Regions from separate parts of the Paraburkholderia sp. IMGN_8 genome, predicted to be linked through region 1. Evidence: predicted binding sites of a transcription regulator. Region 1 holds the regulator's gene; the other holds the start of a gene.
The links. Region 1 encodes FNR, which switches genes on or off when oxygen is low (the NO sensors DNR and NnrR bind a similar motif). Its sites were predicted from a motif close to TTGATNNNNATCAA; they were not measured.
Positions count from the first base shown of each region.

Region 2: a site for FNR is predicted at 4,342-4,355, ahead of WN982_RS35925 (cytochrome C). Genes of this name have one in related genera too.

Region 1 covers NZ_CP150901.1:796,450-805,371, reverse strand. Annotated here, with positions in the region: gene WN982_RS24910 (CHASE domain-containing protein) at 1-632, shown strand, start outside; gene WN982_RS24905 (response regulator transcription factor) at 629-1,276, shown strand; gene WN982_RS24900 (response regulator transcription factor) at 1,469-1,891, shown strand; gene fnr (fumarate/nitrate reduction transcriptional regulator Fnr) at 1,901-2,683, shown strand; gene WN982_RS24890 (nitroreductase family protein) at 2,741-3,772, shown strand; gene WN982_RS24885 (DUF1488 domain-containing protein) at 3,812-4,087, opposite strand; gene WN982_RS24880 (cytochrome C) at 4,278-4,592, shown strand; gene WN982_RS24875 (DUF3564 domain-containing protein) at 4,639-5,013, shown strand; gene WN982_RS24870 (DUF2964 family protein) at 5,080-5,271, opposite strand; gene acs (acetate--CoA ligase) at 5,702-7,678, shown strand; gene WN982_RS24860 (acetate uptake transporter) at 7,810-8,415, shown strand; gene WN982_RS24855 (YoaK family protein) at 8,464-8,922, shown strand, end outside.
Region 2 covers NZ_CP150901.1:3,270,049-3,278,970, reverse strand. Annotated here, with positions in the region: gene WN982_RS35950 (choice-of-anchor Q domain-containing protein) at 1-262, shown strand, start outside; gene WN982_RS35945 (hypothetical protein) at 276-776, shown strand; gene WN982_RS35940 (outer membrane lipoprotein-sorting protein) at 819-1,637, shown strand; gene WN982_RS35935 (hypothetical protein) at 1,665-2,501, shown strand; gene WN982_RS35930 (cytochrome C) at 2,504-4,198, shown strand; gene WN982_RS35925 (cytochrome C) at 4,411-5,796, shown strand; gene WN982_RS35920 (c-type cytochrome) at 5,971-6,732, shown strand; gene ccsB (c-type cytochrome biogenesis protein CcsB) at 6,926-8,077, shown strand; gene WN982_RS35910 (lytic transglycosylase domain-containing protein) at 8,145-8,753, opposite strand.

The DNA of each region.
Region 1 (8,922 bases):
AAGAAAAAACCCGCATCGCACGGGAACTGCACGACGACCTCGGGCAGCAATTGACCGCCCTCAAGATGGACCTTTCGTCGGTCGAGCAGCAGCTCGAAAACACCGCCGAACCGCGTCTGCTTCAGCAACTGCGGGGCATGCGCCGGCTGATCGACGCGACGGTGGCCTCGGTGCGCCGTATCGCCGCCGACCTGCGTCCGGTCATGCTCGACGATCTCGGCCTGATTCCCGCGATCGAATGGCTCGCCAATGACTTTACCAACCGCTACGGCATCGATGTGGAGCGCCGGATCGAAGTCGGCGACACCAGCTTTACGCCGGCGGGCGCGACGACGCTATTTCGCATCGTGCAGGAAGCGCTGACCAATGTCGCACGGCATGCGGAAGCGACGCTCGTCACGTTGACGGTGCATGTCGAGGGCGGCGTGTGCGTCGTGAAAATTGCGGACAACGGCCAGGGCGCGAGCCACACCGCCCCCTCCGCCGAGAAATCGTTTGGTTTGCTCGGTATCCGCGAGCGGGCGCACATGCTGGGCGGCACGGTCGAAATCCACACTTCCAGTGGCGAGGGCTTTGCGCTGACCGTTACCTTTCCAGTCTCGGCGGTGCAACAGCAGGAGATGCAAACATGATGCGAGTGCTGATAGCCGACGATCACGCATTGGTGCGTGATGGCCTGCGGCATATCCTGCAAGGTGCAAGCGGTTTCGAGGTGGTCGGCGAGGCCAATGACGGCGTCAGCACGATTGCGCTGATCCGCTCGAACGCGGCCGACGTGCTCGTGCTGGATCTGTCGATGCCGGGACGAAACGGCGTTGAACTGATCAAACAGATCAAGGACGAGAAACCGGCGCTGCGGATTCTCGTGCTCACCATGCATGCGGAGCAGCAGTATGCGGTACGCGCTTTCAAAGCGGGCGCCTCAGGGTATCTGACCAAGGAAAGCGCCAGTGCGGAACTGGTCGCGGCGCTCACCAAAGTCGCATCCGGGGGCGTCTATGTGAGTCTCGCGATGGCCGAGCGTTTTGCGCAGAGCCTGAACGAGCCGGCCGACACGTTGCCCCATCAACGCCTGTCGGACCGTGAGTTCGATGTATTCCGCCGCATCGCCGCGGGGCAAACCATCACCGAAATCGCCGCGCAATTGTGCGTCAGCAGCAAAACGGTGAGTACCTATAAAACACGCATTCTCGAAAAAATGCAGATGCCGCACGAAGCCGCGCTGGTGCGTTACGCGCTGCGCCACAAGCTGCTCGGAGAAGACGACGAAATCTAGGTCCGGGGCGGCGTTCCGGCCGCCGGGCGAGATTCGATCCTCACACCCGATCGCCGGTCGCGCGGCGCTCTCCATCCTGTTTCCGTCCATTCGTCGCGTGTAGGAAATCCCCTACACGTCTTCGCGCTCGCCTACCCGAAGTTCGCTCGCCGCCGATTTTAATTTGAGACAGCGCCGCCGATACTTCGAGTCATGAACTCAAGCCCGTCCCAGCAAGCACTGCGTGTCTTTCTCGTCGAAGACGCAATTCCGATCAGACAACGGATAGCGGCACGCTTTGGCGCAATCGATTCTGTCGAGATTGTCGGCGAAGCCGAGGAACCCGGCGCCGCGCTCGCCGGCATCGACGCCGCCAGAGCCGATGTCGTGGTCATGGATTTGCGTCTGACCGGCGGCACCGGTATGGAACTTCTGCATAGCCTTGCGCGGAGCGGGTCGCCGGTGATCACGATCGTGCTGACGAATCACTCGAGTGCGTGGTTCAGGCAGGCGTGCCTTGCGGCCGGTGCGCAGTACTTCTTCGACAAGACAAGCGAGTTCGATCTTGCATGCAGCACGATTACGCGGATCGCCCACGAGCGTCGCGCGCGTGGCCTCAATTACTCCATTACATAGGAGCACACCATGTCTGACGTCGCCGAACATTCCGAAATCATGCCGCGCCAGCGTGTCCCGCGGCCGGCTTCAGGCAATGCCGCGCTCGCAACGTCAGTCCCGGCCCGCCGGACCGCGCGCTGTTCAAGCTGCACGATGCGCTCGATCTGCATGCCGCAAGGCCTGACGCCGGCCGAACTGGAGCGCCTGGAGTCGCTGATCTGCGTTTCCCGCACGATCAAACAGGGTGAATCGCTATACCGCGCCAACGATTCGTTCCAGAGCATCTATGCGGTTCGCGCCGGCTCGTTCAAGACCGTCGTCATGCATCGCGACGGCCGCGAACAGGTCACCGGCTTTCATCTGGCCGGCGACTCGATCGGTCTCGACGGCGTCTGCTCGGGCCGGCACAGTTGCGACGCGATCGCCCTCGAGGACAGCAGAGTCTGCATCATCCCGTTCCATCTGCTGGAAGTCATGTGTCGCGAAGTGAAGGTCGTGCAGCAGCACGTCCATCGCCTGATGGGCGGCGAGATCGTTCGCGAGGCCACCCTCATGATGCTGCTCGGCACGATGTCCGCCGACCAGCGGGTCGCCGCCTTCCTGCTGAACCTGTCGGGAAGGCTCAAGACACGCGGCTATTCGCCGGCGGAATTCATTTTGCGCATGACGCGCGAGGAGATCGGCAGCTACCTCGGGATGAAACTCGAAACCGTCAGCCGCATGTTTTCGAAATTTCAGAAAGACGGCCTGGTCGATACACATGGCAAGCAGATCAGGATTCTCGACCTCGAAGGCCTCGCGCGGGTCTAGTCCGGGCAGCGCATGCACGGCTCGGCACCGATCCGGAAAACACGCAGGAGGCCCGGAATGAATGCACTTTCCCAGAACACGGCCTGGTCCGTCGACGAGCATCAACTCGACCCAAACGCCAGCATCGAGGAAAAACTGCGGTTTGCACTGCGATACGCTGTGCTGGCGCCATCCAGCCATAACACGCAACCTTGGCATTTCATCGTCGACGGCGACTGCGTCACGCTGTGCGCAGACCGTCTGCGCGCGCTGCCGGTGGTCGATCCCTTTGATCGCGAGCTGATCATCAGCTGTGGCGCGGCGCTGCTCAATCTCCGCGTTGCGCTGAGCCGCTTCGGTCTTGCCTACGCGATCACGCTATTTCCATCGCTGGCCGACGTGGACGTATTAGCTCATTTGCGGGTCCTGCGCGACGGCCATTGCGATACCAGCCTTGCACCGCTGTTCGACGCGATACCGCGGCGCGTCACGACCCGCGAAACCTTCGCCGACGAGACCATTCCGGCCGACCTCCGGCAGCGTCTCGAGGAAGCCGGCGCCGCCGAGGGCGCGGATATCGTCTGTGCGGAGAACGCGGCCATCCGCGAGCGTCTGGCCACGCTGATTGCTGAAGCCGATCATGCGCAATTCAAGGATCCGCGCTTCCGGCGCGAACTTGCGAGCTGGATCCACCCGAGGCGCCGTCAGGATGGCATGCCTGCGTTGTCGCCGGGCATGCGCGCCCTGCTCGATCTCGCTGTGCCGCTGGTAGGCTCGGTGATTCGCACGTTCGACCTGGGCGGCGGCATGGCGGCCGCTCATCACACGCTGGTCGCCGGCTCGCCGTTACTGCTGTGCATCACCACCGGAGCGGACGATGCGGCCGCCTGGCTAGCGGCAGGTCAAGCGCTTGAACGGGTGCTGCTTACCGCAGCGGACGCAGGCATCACCGCTTCCTATCTGAATCAGCCGATCGAAGTGGCTACCCTGCGCGAGCAACTGCGCGCCGCGCTGAATCTGGACGGCATGCCGCAATTGCTGCTGCGCATCGGCCGCGGCCGGCAGGCCCCACACTCGCCGCGGCGTCCGCTTGCCGAAGTGGTGTCATAGAGCCGACGCGGCCCATGCCAATGTCTATTGCCAGCCGCATCAATCGCAAAAGCGGAAGTAGCCGCTGTGCAGCATGACCGGCGTGGCGCCCACTTCGTTCAGCAAACGCCGCGCAGCCTGTTCGATCGCATACCGGTGAGTATCGAACGCGGCGATCAGGTCGTCTTCACGCAATGACTGTGCGCCAAAGTGATCTTCGAGCGCTTCCGCGGTAATCGCGCACTGAAGCCGCACGCCGTCGATCTCTGCCGGAAAGGCGATAACCAGATCGCGAGCGCAATATTCCGGACGTTCCTGAGGAAAATGGATATTCATGATCGCAGCCTGAAGATATGCGTGGCTCTAATGGCGCCGCCGTGCGAGCAGCTGCCATGGATGCATCGTCGGACGGAAGGAGAAACATTGTCTTGATATGAGTCAATTGCGAAGGCGGCGCCAACTCTACACTGAACTCGGAACCTGTCCTCGAGTGTGCCTCGTGAATACCCCGCCCCTACGCCATCTCATTGCAAATGCACTGACGCTGCTGGTGGCAGCAAGCGGCGCAGCGCTCGCGCAGTCCGAGCCGACTGCGCTGGTCGATCAGCAGCATTGCATGTTCTGCCATACCCGGGATGCGCCCTTTCTCGCACCGTCGTTTCAACAGATTGCGGATCGTTATCGCGGCGTGGCAAACGCTGGTGTGATGCTTGAACACAAGCTGCGACTCGGCGGCAAGGCCCATTGGGGCGATACCGCAATGCCACTGCCCGCGGATCGCGGCGGCCCGTTGACGCCCGAAGACGCTCACACATTGATCCAATGGGTTTTGAGCCAGTAGCCATCCAGCTCGTTTGCTCGTGTTCGTAGCATGTACGGAGAACATCATGCGCCTCACCATTCACCTCGACACGTTCAACCGTGTCAATCCTATGGCATTTGCCATCCTGTGGCTCGACAAGGAAACGCGTCAGTGGTCACGCGAGGGGCATATGGGGCTCGAATTGCCCGAGTGGGGTGGCTTGCATGTCGATTGTGGCAACACGCTCGTCTGCGGGCCGCACGATTCGACGCCCTGCTGCGTACTCGAAGGACTCGATCTGAACGCCGAGTCTGGACCGTTCGAGGGCGAGACCGGACGTGCACAGTGGTGCTCCGATGCAAGCAGATCTCCGATGACCGGCCATTGGCACGTGCAATGTGTCGACAATGAAAGCACGCAGCCGGAAAACAGCATCTTTGCCGCCAACGACAGCGAATAAGCGTTGTCGACCCTGCCCCCAGGGTCGAGTACTACTGTGGGACTGATAGCCGACTCTAACGATGGGTCAGGAGTCGTCTCCTGCTGTAGGGTTCAGCAGCAGGACGAAGCAGGCAACGCCGGCAACGAGTGCCGCCGCGCCATAGCGAACGACGTCCGTGCTATCGAACAGCAGGCCGTGGATCGAGGCCGCCAAACCTGCTAGTGCGACAAAAACGGCAATCGCCGCAACGACAATCCTGGGTTCTGCCCGGACCATGATTTCCCCCTGTCTCAAAGACACGTGGTTGTGCATCGACGTGACAGTCCGCGAGCTGTCGACGACGCATTGATCATCGCCCCAGCCGAAGTATTGCGATTGATTTGCGTCAAGGCTTGGACGCTTTGCTTTACATGCAAGGGGCTCGCAAAATGAAGGTCCATTCAACAGGAGAAAGCCGACCAGCGCTCCGCGCAGTTCTCCTCTTGATTTGAGTCAAGTGCATCATCAGCCCGACTGTCATAGTTGACATACACCCACGCTGACTCACCGCAGACACGAACCTCGCGTCTGCCTTGCAGCCAACGCCGTTCTCGCGCCAGAGTCCCGGTCGCACCGGCACACGCATCATGGCCATCAAGAGCCGCCCCGCAAGCGACCAGGCGCTTTATGCACCGTCGCCCCTATGACTCATGTGAGGAGACTATGCATGTCTACCATCGAACTTAATGAACCCAGCGCCACGGCGCCGCAGATCCCTGTGCTCAAGCACGCGGCCATTGACGGCATGGAGGCTTACCGAGCGCTCGTTGCCGAGGCCGAACGCGATCACGAAGCGTTCTGGGCGCGTCTTGCCAGAGAACATCTGGATTGGCGGCGGCCATTCACGAAGGTCCTGAACGATGCGAACGCGCCGTTCTATCAATGGTTTGAAGATGGCGAGCTGAACGCCTCATACAATTGCCTGGATCGCAACCTCATCAACGGACATGCCGACAAAACCGCCATCGTGTTCGAGGCGGACGACGGCAAGGTCACGCGCATCACTTACCAGGCCCTCTATCACCGCGTGTGCAGACTCGCCAACGCGCTGCGCGCACGCGGCGTGAAAAAAGGCGACCGGGTGGTGATCTACATGCCGATGTCGGTGGAAGGCGTCGCCGCCATGCTGGCGTGCGCGCGCATCGGCGCGCCGCACTCCGTCGTGTTCGGCGGCTTTTCCGCCAAATCGCTGCATGAACGGATGGTCGATGTCGGCGCGGTGGCCGTGATTACGGCCGACGAACAGGTGCGCGGCGGCAAGACACTGCCGCTGAAGACGATCGTCGACGAAGCACTTGCGATGGGCGGCGCCGAAGCGGTGAAAACGGTCGTCATCTATCGCCGTACCGGCGGCCGGATTCCCTGGATCGCGGGCCGTGACGCGTGGCTGCATGAGCTCGAACAGGCTCAGCCCGACACCTGCGAGCCGGAATGGGTCGGCGCGGAGCATCCGCTGTTCGTGCTCTACACATCCGGCTCGACCGGCGCGCCCAAGGGTGTGCAGCACAGCACCGGCGGTTATCTGCTGTGGGCCGCCGTCACCATGAAATGGACCTTCGACATCAAGCCGGCCGATGTCTTCTGGTGCACCGCCGACATCGGCTGGATCACCGGTCACACGTACATCTGCTACGGCCCGACCGCCGTCGGCGCGACCCAGGTGATCTTCGAAGGCGTGCCGACTTACCCGAACGCCGGCCGTTTCTGGGACATGATCCAGCGCCATAAGGTCAGCATCTTCTACACCGCGCCGACCGCCATCCGGTCCCTCATCAAGACCGCCGACGCGGACGCTGCCGTACATCCGCGCAGCTTCGACCTGAGCAGCCTGCGCATCCTCGGTACGGTCGGCGAGCCGATCAATCCAAGTGCGTGGACCTGGTACGCCGAACAGGTGGGCGGCGGCCGCTGTCCGGTGCTCGACACGTTCTGGCAGACCGAAACCGGCGGCCATATGATCTCGCCGCTGCCCGGCGCCACGCCCCTCGTGCCGGGGTCGTGCACGCTGCCGATGCCCGGCATCGACGCGGCGATCGTCGATGAAACGGGCCGGGATGTGCCAAACGGACAAGGTGGCGTGCTCGTCGTCCGCAAGCCGTGGCCGTCGATGATCCGCACCATCTGGGGCAATCCTGAGCGCTTCCGTCACGGCTATTACCCCGAAGAACTCGGCGGCAATCTGTACCTCGCCGGCGATGGCGCGATTCGCGACCCGGACACAGGCTACTTCACGATCACGGGCCGTATCGACGACGTGCTGAACGTGTCCGGGCACCGGATGGGCACAATGGAAATCGAGTCGGCGCTGGCGGCCAATCCGCTGGTCGCGGAGGCCGCGGTGGTCGGGCGTCCGGATGAAACGATCGGCGAGGCCATCGTCGCCTTCATCGTTCTGAAAACGGAACGGCCTACCGGCGCGGAAGCGAAGCGCGTGGCGGACGAGTTGCGCGCCTGGGTCGGCAAGGAAATCGGCCCGATCGCGAAACCGAAAGACATCCGTTTCGGCGACGCGATGCCCAAGACACGCTCCGGCAAGGTCGTGCGCCGCCTGTTGCGTTCAGTCGCGAAAGGCGATGCGATTTCGCAGGACACGTCGACCGTCGAGAATCCCGCCGTCATTTCCCAGTTCGCCGATGCGGTCTGAGCGGTCCGGCGTTCCGGCGCTCCGGCGCTCCGGCGCTCCGGCTTTAGATCGTACCGTGACCGTTGCGCGGCCCCCGTCTCCAAGAAAGCCGCGCAATCGGCGCCTGCTTCTGTTTGCATAAGGATTTCATCATGAATTTCAAAGCCGCTAATCCCGCCTCGCTCGGCCTTGCCGGCTTTGCATTGACGACCTGGTTGCTCAGCATGATCAACGCCGGGTGGTTCAGCGGCAATTCGATGGGCATGGTGCTCGCCGTCGCGTTTGCCTATGGCGGCACTGCGCAAGCGCTGGCCGGACTCATGGAGGTGCCGCGCGGCAACACGTTCGGCGCGACGGCTTTTCTGAGCTACGGTGCGTTCTGGTGGTCGCTCGCACTCTTCGTGCTGTTCCTGCACGGTACCGTGCCCGCAGCCTTCATCGGCTGGTATCTGTTCCTGTGGGGCGTATTCACGCTTTACATGTGGGTCGCGACATGGCGCGCGCCGCGTGTACTGCAACTGGTATTTCTCTCTCTATGGATCACGTTCTTCGTGCTTGCAGCGAGCGAATGGACCGGGTTCCTGTGGTTGCGCCACGCGGGAGGTTATCTCGGCCTGGTGACCGCGCTGCTCGCTTTTTACCTGTCGGCGGCGGAGATCATCAACGAGACGCATGGGCGCACGGTGCTGCCGGTGGGAACCGTCGTTAGGGAGATCGAGGTGACCGTGACGGTCGCCGAGGGACTCCGCGGTGTTTGAAGACAGGCGGCGACCAGCGCGGCGCCCCTCAAGCGGATAAATATCAGCATGCCTATCAACTATCTTCGAGGATTCACGAAACCTGAGCGCAGCGACGCGACGAATCTCCGCCTCGGACGTTCGCTAGCCTTCGTCGCCGGTGCAGCCAACGCCGGCGGATTCCTCGCTGTCGGGCAGTACACCTCCCACATGTCTGGCATTGTCTCGTCACTCGCCGACAACCTCGCGCTCGGCGAGATCAATGCGGTCGTAGCGGGATTGAGCTCCCTGTTGTCGTTTCTTTTCGGGGCCGCCACGTCCGCGGTCCTGATCAACTGGGGACGCCGTCGGCAACGGCACAGCCTGTATGCAGTGCCGTTGATGCTCGAGGCGTCGCTGCTCCTCTGCTTTGGCCTGCTGGGCTCGAATCTCGAGGCGCATCGCGTCCTTTTCGTGCCGGCGACTGTTTGTCTTCTGTGCTATGTGATGGGCCTGCAGAACGCCATGATCACAAAGATTTCCAAAGCG
Region 2 (8,922 bases), 2.0 Mb from region 1:
TGACATCTTCGGCACGTCGCGGCCGCAAGGCTTCGGATACGACATCGGTGCGGTTGAGTTGCCGGTGTTCGGCGGAGCTCCGATCTATCCGCTCGCATTGGGGAGCCAATCGGGCGGTCTGTTCGGCCTGTTGCCAGGACTGGCGCCGAACCTTGGCGGGATCCTGCCCGGCGGAGCGCCGCAGCTGCCCGGCGGGGTGCCGCAACTACCCGGAACGCCGCCGCTGAATCCGGCGCAAGCGCTGCCGGCGCTCTTACGCTGAGGGGGATGCTGCAATGAAACTTCGATCCCTCTCGATGCCGCCGGCGGTGCTGTTCGCGAGCAGCGTCTGTCTGGCCGCGACCGTGGTTCAGGCGATCGCGGCCCAGCCGGGCGCACCGGCGGCGTCCACGCCCAGGCACTCGCCGTATTTGCCCGTGAGCATGTCGCAGCACGCGAAGAACTACTACGGGCTGATGAAGGGCATCGACAACCTGAGCGTGCGCCGCACGGCGTCGGGCAATCTGATTCGCTTCAGCTACCGCGTGACCGATCCGGTGGCGGCGCATCTGCTCGGCGAGAAGACCGCGACTGCCTATCTGTACGGGCAAGCGAGCCATGCGTTGCTCGAGATTCCGGTGATGGACAAGATCGGCCAACTGCGCCAGACCGGTCCACTGGAAGTCGGTCAGGAATACTGGATGGTGTTTTCCAACAAGGGCAATCCGATCAAGGCGGGGGACCGCGTCGACGTATTCGTCGGCTCGCTCCATATCGACGGACTGATTGTCGAATGATCGCGGAACAGCGATCTGCTACATAAATAGGGGAGGTGACTCATGACCCGGTTTCTTTTGATGGCGCTCTCCGCAGCCTCTGTGGCGGGTGTTCTGGCATCCGGCCCGGTTGCGTTCGCGGCCTCGACCGCAGGAACGGCTCAGGCCGCGGCGGCGAGTCATCTGAGTGCGGCGCAGATCGTCGAGCGGAACGTGGCGGCACGCGGCGGGCTTCAGGCGTGGCACGCGGTCAATGCAATGACGATGACGGGGCAGATCGAGGCCGGCGGCACGAAGAACACCAAGCTGCCGTTCACGATGACGTTGAAGCGGCCGCACAAGAGTCGATTCGAGGTTCGCTTCAACGAGAAGGCGGCCTATCAGGTCTACGACGGCGCGCAGGGCTGGAAAGTCAGGCCTTTCCTCGGACGCGATGAAGTCGAGCCCTATACGCCTGCGGAGGCCAAATCGGCTGCGACGTCGGCTGAACTGGACGGGCCGCTGATCGACTATGCGAGCAAGGGCTCGCGGGTCGAGGCGCTGGGCATGGAACAGGTGGAAGGGCATCGCGCGTACGTCCTGAAGCTGACGACAAAAGACCATGTGTCACGCCGCATCTGGATCGACGCAAGCAGCTTTCTGGAACTTAAGATCGACGGCGAACCGCGCAAGCTCGACGGCAAGATGCACGACGTCGCCATCTTCTATCGCGATTACCGGAAAGAAAGTGGGCTCGTCGTGCCGCACACGCTGGAGACCGTTGTCACCGGCGGCAAACAGCCGCACAAGTTGACGATCGAGCATGTCAAGGTGAATCCGCCAACGGACGACACCCTGTTTGCGAAACCGCAACTGGCTATGGCCAAGGTGCCGAGCCACTAGCCGAACATCCGTGCGAGGTTCACGGCCATGACAAGAATCGTATTGTGGATGCTCGTCGGCTGCCTGACGGTGGCGGTGTACGCGAGCGAGCAGATACCGGCGGAGCACGATCTGAGCGCGGACCAGATCGTCGAGAAGAACGTCGCCGCGAGGGGCGGCCTCGACGCATGGCGGAAGATTCAGACGATGGTCTGGGTCGGGCACGTGGATAGTGCGAACGCCCCGGCGCAGGATCTGCCGTTCATGCTCGCGCTGAAGCGCCCGAACAAGACACGTTTCGAGATCACCGTGCTCAACCAGAAGGCGATCCGGGTATTCGACGGCCGGCAGGGCTGGAAGCTGAGCCCGAGCGTGATGGGCAACGGAGATTTTCGGCCGTACACGATGGACGAGTTGAAGTCCGCGCATGACGAGCAGGTCATCGACGGCTTGCTGATCGACCATCAGGCGAAGGGTGTCGATGTCACGCTCGACGGTACCGATAAGGTCGACGGACACGATGCCTACCGCCTTGGCGTGAAGCTGCCTTCCGGTGTCACCCGTCATGTGTGGGTCGACGCGCAAAGCTTTCTGGATGTGAAGTATGACCGCCAGGCGCGGGGCGCTCACGGGCCGGTCACAGTGGAAGTGAAGTACAGCGACTACAAGAACGTGGATGGTTTGCAGATACCGTTCACGATCGAAAGCGGCGCCGCGGCTTCCGGCAAGAGAGACAAGCTGACGATCGACAAGTTATCGCTCAATCCGCCGCTGGACGATGCGATGTTCACGAGGCCCGCCTCGCAGGGCCACCGCAATTCGGTGTCGGTCGACGCCAGCGCCTCGCCGCCGGTGCTTCGCGCGATGACCCGGCCGACGCCGTAGCCATGGACTGCGCTTGGGGCAGCCGGGAAGCCATCGCGCGGGCGCGGCCGCGCGCGGCGCGCACGCTCGTTCAATGCGTGTTGCTCGCCGTGCTGATGGTACAGGTGGGCAAGGCGAACTGTGCTCCCGCAGCGCCGCCGGTCACGACAGCGAGCACGGGGGAAGCGATCTTCCAGAAAGGTGTGCTGGGTTCGGGCGAACCGCTCGAAGCGATGCACGACGGCGGCGTGAACCTGCGCGGCGCCGCAGCGGCCTGTATGAATTGCCATCGGCGCAGCGGTCTCGGCTCCAGAGAGGGAACGACCAGCATCCCGCCGATCACCGGCCGGTATCTGGTCCATCCTCGCGCGGACAGCCCCGACGATCTCGACATACCCTACATTCCAGGCATGCGCACCAATCGCGAGCCCTACACCGACGCGACGATCGCAAGGGCGATACGCGACGGGGTCGACTCGGAAGGCAAGCCGCTCAGCAATCTGATGCCGCAGTACACGCTGAACGACACCGACATGGCAGCGCTGATCGGCTATCTGAAGCGTCTCGATCGACGCGCGCCGGCGGGTGTCACGGACACGGTGCTGCATTTCGCGACGATCATTACACCCGATGCGGACCCGGTGAAACGGCGCGGCATGCTCGATGTGCTCAAGCAGTACTTCGATGACAAGAACGTGTTTCCGCTTGGCGCGACGCCGCCACTGCGCTCGTCGCGCAAAATGATGTTCATGGTCAATCGACGCTGGGAGCTGCATGTGTGGGAGCTGAGCGGCCCGCCGGCGACCTGGCATGAACAGTTGAGGCGCTATCTGGCGGAGCAGCCGGTGCTTGCGGTGCTGTCGGGACTCGGGGGCAAGAACTGGACCCCGGTCCACGAGTTCTGCGAGCAGGAGGCCGTGCCCTGTCTCTTTCCCAATGTGGAAGTGCCGGTCGAAACCGACCACGATTTCTACTCCGTCTATTTCTCGAAGGGCGTGCTGCTGGAGGCGGATCTGCTTGCCGGGCGGATTCTCGATGAAGCCGGCAGCAAGCCGCCGCAAGCGATGCCAAGAGTCTGGCAGGTCTACCGCACGGGCGACAACGGCGAGCAGGGTGCACAGGCGCTTGCCGCCGCATTGAAGGGGCACGGCATTGCGGTGGCGAACCGCGTTCTTGCACGAGACGCCAGCGTCGCGCGCGCCATGCATGGCATTTCGCGTAAGGACGTGCTCGTGCTGTGGCTGCGTCCGCCCGACATCGCGGCGCTCGGCCGTTCACTGCCACCATCGGACACGGTGTTCATGTCGGGGCTGCTGGGCGGGCTGGATAACGCGCCATTGTCAGCGAGCTGGCGCGGCGTCACGCGCCTTGCGTATCCGTTCGACTTGCCGGACGGTCGGCGTGTCCGTGTCGACTATGCGTTCGGCTGGTTCTCGATCCGCAAAATTCCGATGGTCGCCCCACAGGTCCAGGCGGACACCTATCTCGCGTGCGGCCTGCTTGCTGAGACGCTCAGCCATATGGTCGATGCATTCGGCAGGGAATATCTGATCGAGCGTATCCAGGACATGCTTGAACGCCGCATCCTGACTGGCTACTATCCGCGCCTGACGCTGGCGCCGGGGCAGCACTTCGCGTCCAAGGGCGGCTATATCGTCCGGTTTGCGGAGCCTGACAGCATGCGGCTCGTCGCCGACGGTCCGTGGGTAGTGCCGTAGTTTCCTGAGAACCGCGGGCGGCAATCGAACGCGATGGACTGGAGCGCCCTCCTACCCAAAGAGTAGGACGTTGACCCCTGTCGGACTTCATCACGCGTTTGCACAATGAAAGTGTGGCGTGCAGTGAGCAATGTGAACTGCCATTGATGTAGTTCCAGGTCTTTACCACTCGTGGTGTTAGGCAGCCGGGAGACGGCGCAGGGGAGACAGCCATGTCAAAGGCTAGTATCGATAACCAGGCGCTTTATCGTCTGCTTCGCCGCGGCTCGGTAGCCGCACTCGCGGCGCTTTGTCTGTTGCTGACTTCCACCGCGCACGCATTGCCCGTATTCGCGCGCCAGACGGGGCAAAGCTGCGTAGCGTGTCACGCCGGCGGCCAATTTCCTGAACTGACACCCTATGGGCGAATGTTCAAGCTGAACGGCTATACCCTCGGCGAACGCACGATTCCGATTGCCGTGATGGGAAGTGCCGATTTGAGCAAGACAAGGAGCAACCTCGACTCCAGCGGGACGCCCATCAATCCCAAAAATGGCCTGCCGATATTCGACGCGGCCAGTATTTTCCTTGCGGGGAAAATAACCGACAAGATCGGCGGATTTACCCAGTTCACCTACGCGAACTACGATCACCAGGACGCCGACGGCAAGTGGCAGGGGCATTGGGCATCGGACAACACCGACTTCCGTTTCGTGGACAGGATCATGGGGGACTCCGACGACTTCATTCTCGGCCTGACCCTCCACAACAATCCGACCGTGCAGGACGTCTGGAACAGTGCACCTGCCTGGAGCTATCCGTACATTTCCTCGACGATCAGCCCGGTTGCGCGCATCCAGAACCTGCCGCTCATCGAGGGAGGACTGGCCCAGCAGGTCGTGGGCATGGGTGGCTATCTGTACTGGAACAAGACTGTCTACGCTGAATTGACGGCGTACAGCACTGCCGACGGCATCTGGTCATTCCTGAGCCATGGCAACAAACCAGGCGACACGGCTCACCCGCAGACCTATCTGCGCGGCTACAACCCCTATGCACGCATCGCCCTGACTCGCGACTGGGGGCCACATAGCGTGATGTTGGGCGCCTTCGGGTTGAGTGTTGACGTCTACCCCAACGACCCAAATGCTTTCCCCATATTCGGCCAAGGCGTGACCCGCTTTCGCGATTATGGCTTGGATGCGCAGTACGAGTACCTGCTGGAACCGCACACGATCACCGCACAGGCGCGCTATGTTCGAGAGAATATTCATGACCCCAACAATTTCGTTTTGGGCGATAGCACTGCGGGGAATCTGAACACGCTGCGGCTCAAGGCATCGTACGTTTATCAGTCCAAGTACGGTGTCAGCCTGTCCTTCTTCAATACGACGGGCAGCCCCGACAGCGCGGCTTACTCAGGCAGTGCGAATTTCTCTCCTAACACGCAGGGGTGGATGCCTGAAATATTCTGGATTCCAGTGCAAAACATCCGCGTCGGCGTGCAGTACACGCATTTCACCAAATTCCTTGGCGCCTCAAACAACTACGACGGTAATGGACGCAATGCAAGAGACAACGACACGCTGTTTGTCTATCTGTGGGCGGCGTATTGGTGACATCCACGCCAGCGTTTCCGACTAAAACTTGTCGCGTTTGCCTGGAATAAAGGAAAGGTGCCCCGCGTTCATGCAGTACCGGCGAAAACGGGGGGCGTTGAACTACGCACTGATTGCGCTGCGCTTTGTTGCGCGGCCTTAAAGGGCGGTAAGAGCAGTTTGGAGGTTCGTTACATGAACAAATTGACGCAGTTCATCTCTCTTGGGATGTTGCTTGTCGGGTCGGGTTGTCACGACCTGGAACGGTCCCGGGCAGTCGATAATCCGGCTGTCTCCGGAAAGACAATTGCTCTGCAAGTTTGCTCGAACTGTCATGGCGCGAACGGCGTGTCGGTATCGCCGACCTTTCCCAAGCTGGCGGGGCAACGACGGGAATACCTTGTCGATCAATTGACGGACTTCAAGAATCATGCCCGATCCGACCCGAACGCCAAACGATTCATGTGGGGCTTTACCCACTTGAGCGAGGCGCAGATCGACGAGCTTGCGACGTATTTTTCAAGTCAGCACGCGGTTCTGGGTGAACCCGGCGACACGGCGCTCATTCACCGGGGGAAAGCGATTTTTGCATCGGGCCTGCCGGACAAGGGCGTCGCGGCATGCGTTTCCTGTCACGGCCAGCACGGTGAGGGGAAGGACAAGTTTCCTGGTCTGGCTGGGCAGCACGCGGACTACATCGTGAAGCAGCTCACGGTGTTCCAGCGCACCGAAGATAGGCCCCGCGGTGCAATCATGAAGGCGGTCTGCGCCAATATGTCGGAGGAGGATATGCGCGCCGTCGCGGCCTTCGTGGAGGCGTTTCCGCCGGAGCTCGAGGCATCGGCCAGCCCGCCAGCTGACCCGCAGGCGCCGGCCAGCCTCCAGGCCGACCCGCAAGCGCCGGCCAGCCCCTCAGCCGACCCGCAGGCGCCGGCCAGCCCTCAGGCCAATCAATGAGCCAACTTGCTTTACGTATCGCTGCGCTCGCAGGCGCAGCGATTCAGACGCGAGGCCGGCCGGCGGGTTTGCGTGGCGCGAATGAAGCGTCGGAGCGAATCTCTGCGCAACGGTGAAGACCATGAATCTGACACGATTGTCTCTTGATGCCGGTGAGCCGGACCCAGCGGCCGTGCCTCAAAAGGGCGCCGCGATGACCGCGGCTCAGGCATCGGCGCAGTTCGACGAGCGGCCGTTCCTGAAGCGCCTCGGCATGACCGACTGGCTGTTCGCCCTCGCGATGGTCGCGGGCGCGGGGTTCGCGCTGTCGCGCTATCACCCGTTCATGAACTACTACGACAAACTGGTGCTGGTGTGCGCGGTGCCGGTGTTCGTCGTGCTCGGCTGGCGCTGGAAGCCGGTGCGCCCGCTGATGGTGGGTATCGCGGCGCTGTCGCTGTTTGCGATCCAGATCTATCAGGGCGATCTGACGCGCGCGGATAACGCGTTCTTCCTGAAGTATTTCCTGTCGAGCCAGTCCGCGATTCTGTGGATGAGCGCGCTCTTCGTATTCGCCACGGTGTTCTACTGGATTGGCCTGCTGTCGCGCTCGCCGACCGGCGCCGCAATCGGCTCGAAGATGACCTGGGCCGCGGTGCTGATGGGCTTTGTCGGGCTGATGGTGCGCTGGTACGAGTCGTACCTGATCGGCGCGGACGTCGGTCATATTCCGATCTCGAACCTGTATGAAGTGTTCGTGCTGTTCAGCCTGATCACCGCGCTGTTCTACCTGTACTACGAGCAGCACTACAACACCCGCGCGCTCGGCGCATTCGTGCTGCTGGTGATCAGCGCGGCCGTCGGCTTCCTGATGTGGTACTCGGTCGCGCGCGACGCGCAGCAGATCCAGCCGCTGGTGCCGGCGCTGCAAAGCTGGTGGATGAAGATCCACGTGCCGGCGAACTTCATCGGCTACGGCAGTTTCGCGCTGTCGGCGATGGTCGGCGTCGCGTATCTGATGAAAGAGCGCGGCGTGCTGGCCGATCGCCTGCCGGCGCTCGACGTGCTTGACGACGTGATGTACAAGTCGATCGCCGTCGGCTTCGCGTTCTTCACGATCGCGACGATTCTCGGCGCGCTGTGGGCCGCCGAAGCATGGGGCGGCTACTGGAGCTGGGACCCGAAGGAAACGTGGGCGCTGATCGTCTGGCTGAACTACGCGGCGTGGCTGCATATGCGCCTGATGAAGGGCCTGCGTGGCGCGGTGGCGGCCTGGTGGGCGCTGACCGGCCTGCTGGTGACGACCTTTGCGTTCCTCGGCGTGAACATGTTCCTGTCGGGGCTGCATAGCTACGGCAAGTTATAGAGAGCGTCGTGCGGCGCTTGCCGCTCGGCTCACTCACTCGCTAACTTACTCTCTCGCTCACCAGGACCTAGCCGCTGGCCGTCAGCAGCCGCCGATAGCGGGCGAGTACGCGCGGCACATATTGGCGTGTCTCGGGCAGGGACGGGATACGGTAGCCGGCTCGAATCACCGCATTCTCTCCTGCGTTGTACGCGGCCAGCGCGAGCTCCATGTCTTCCTTGAAAAGGTCGAGCAGAAAGCGCAGATAGCGCGCGCCCGCCAGTACGTTGTCGCGCGGATTGAACATGTTGCCGTCGGAAAAGCGCCGCGCCGTTGCGGGCATCAACTGCATGAGTCCCTGCGCTCCTTTGTCCGATACCGCGTTCGGGTTGAAGCGGGACTCGACGTCGATTACGGCTCGCAGCAGTTCGGGCTGAACGTGAAACGTACGGCTTGCTTCGTCGATCACATCGGCGAAACGCGCGATATCGATAGTGGCGCTGAACGCGGCGTGGGTTCGTTTCGCGTCGGGTTCGGCCGGCGGCTCTCCCGCCACGATGAGCTTCAATCCCACCTTGCCGGGCGCGTTGGTCAGGACGATCGCGCCCTTGCTGTCGACTGTGCCGAATATGTCCGCATGCACGACGCCAGCCGAGGTCACGCCGAGCACGATCGAGACGGCTCGTAGCGTGTTCATCGACAGGAAAGAAGGGCGCCTGCACATGTTCGAAATCCCTCCGCGTTGCCATTGTGGTTCGCGTAAAAGGACGTCAGCAATGGGGCACTCTCCTCCTTTTCAAAGCGCCGCCTGGGGGGCTTTCACCCTGTGTGCAGAAACGTTACGTCTGTAATGGATCGTTACGACG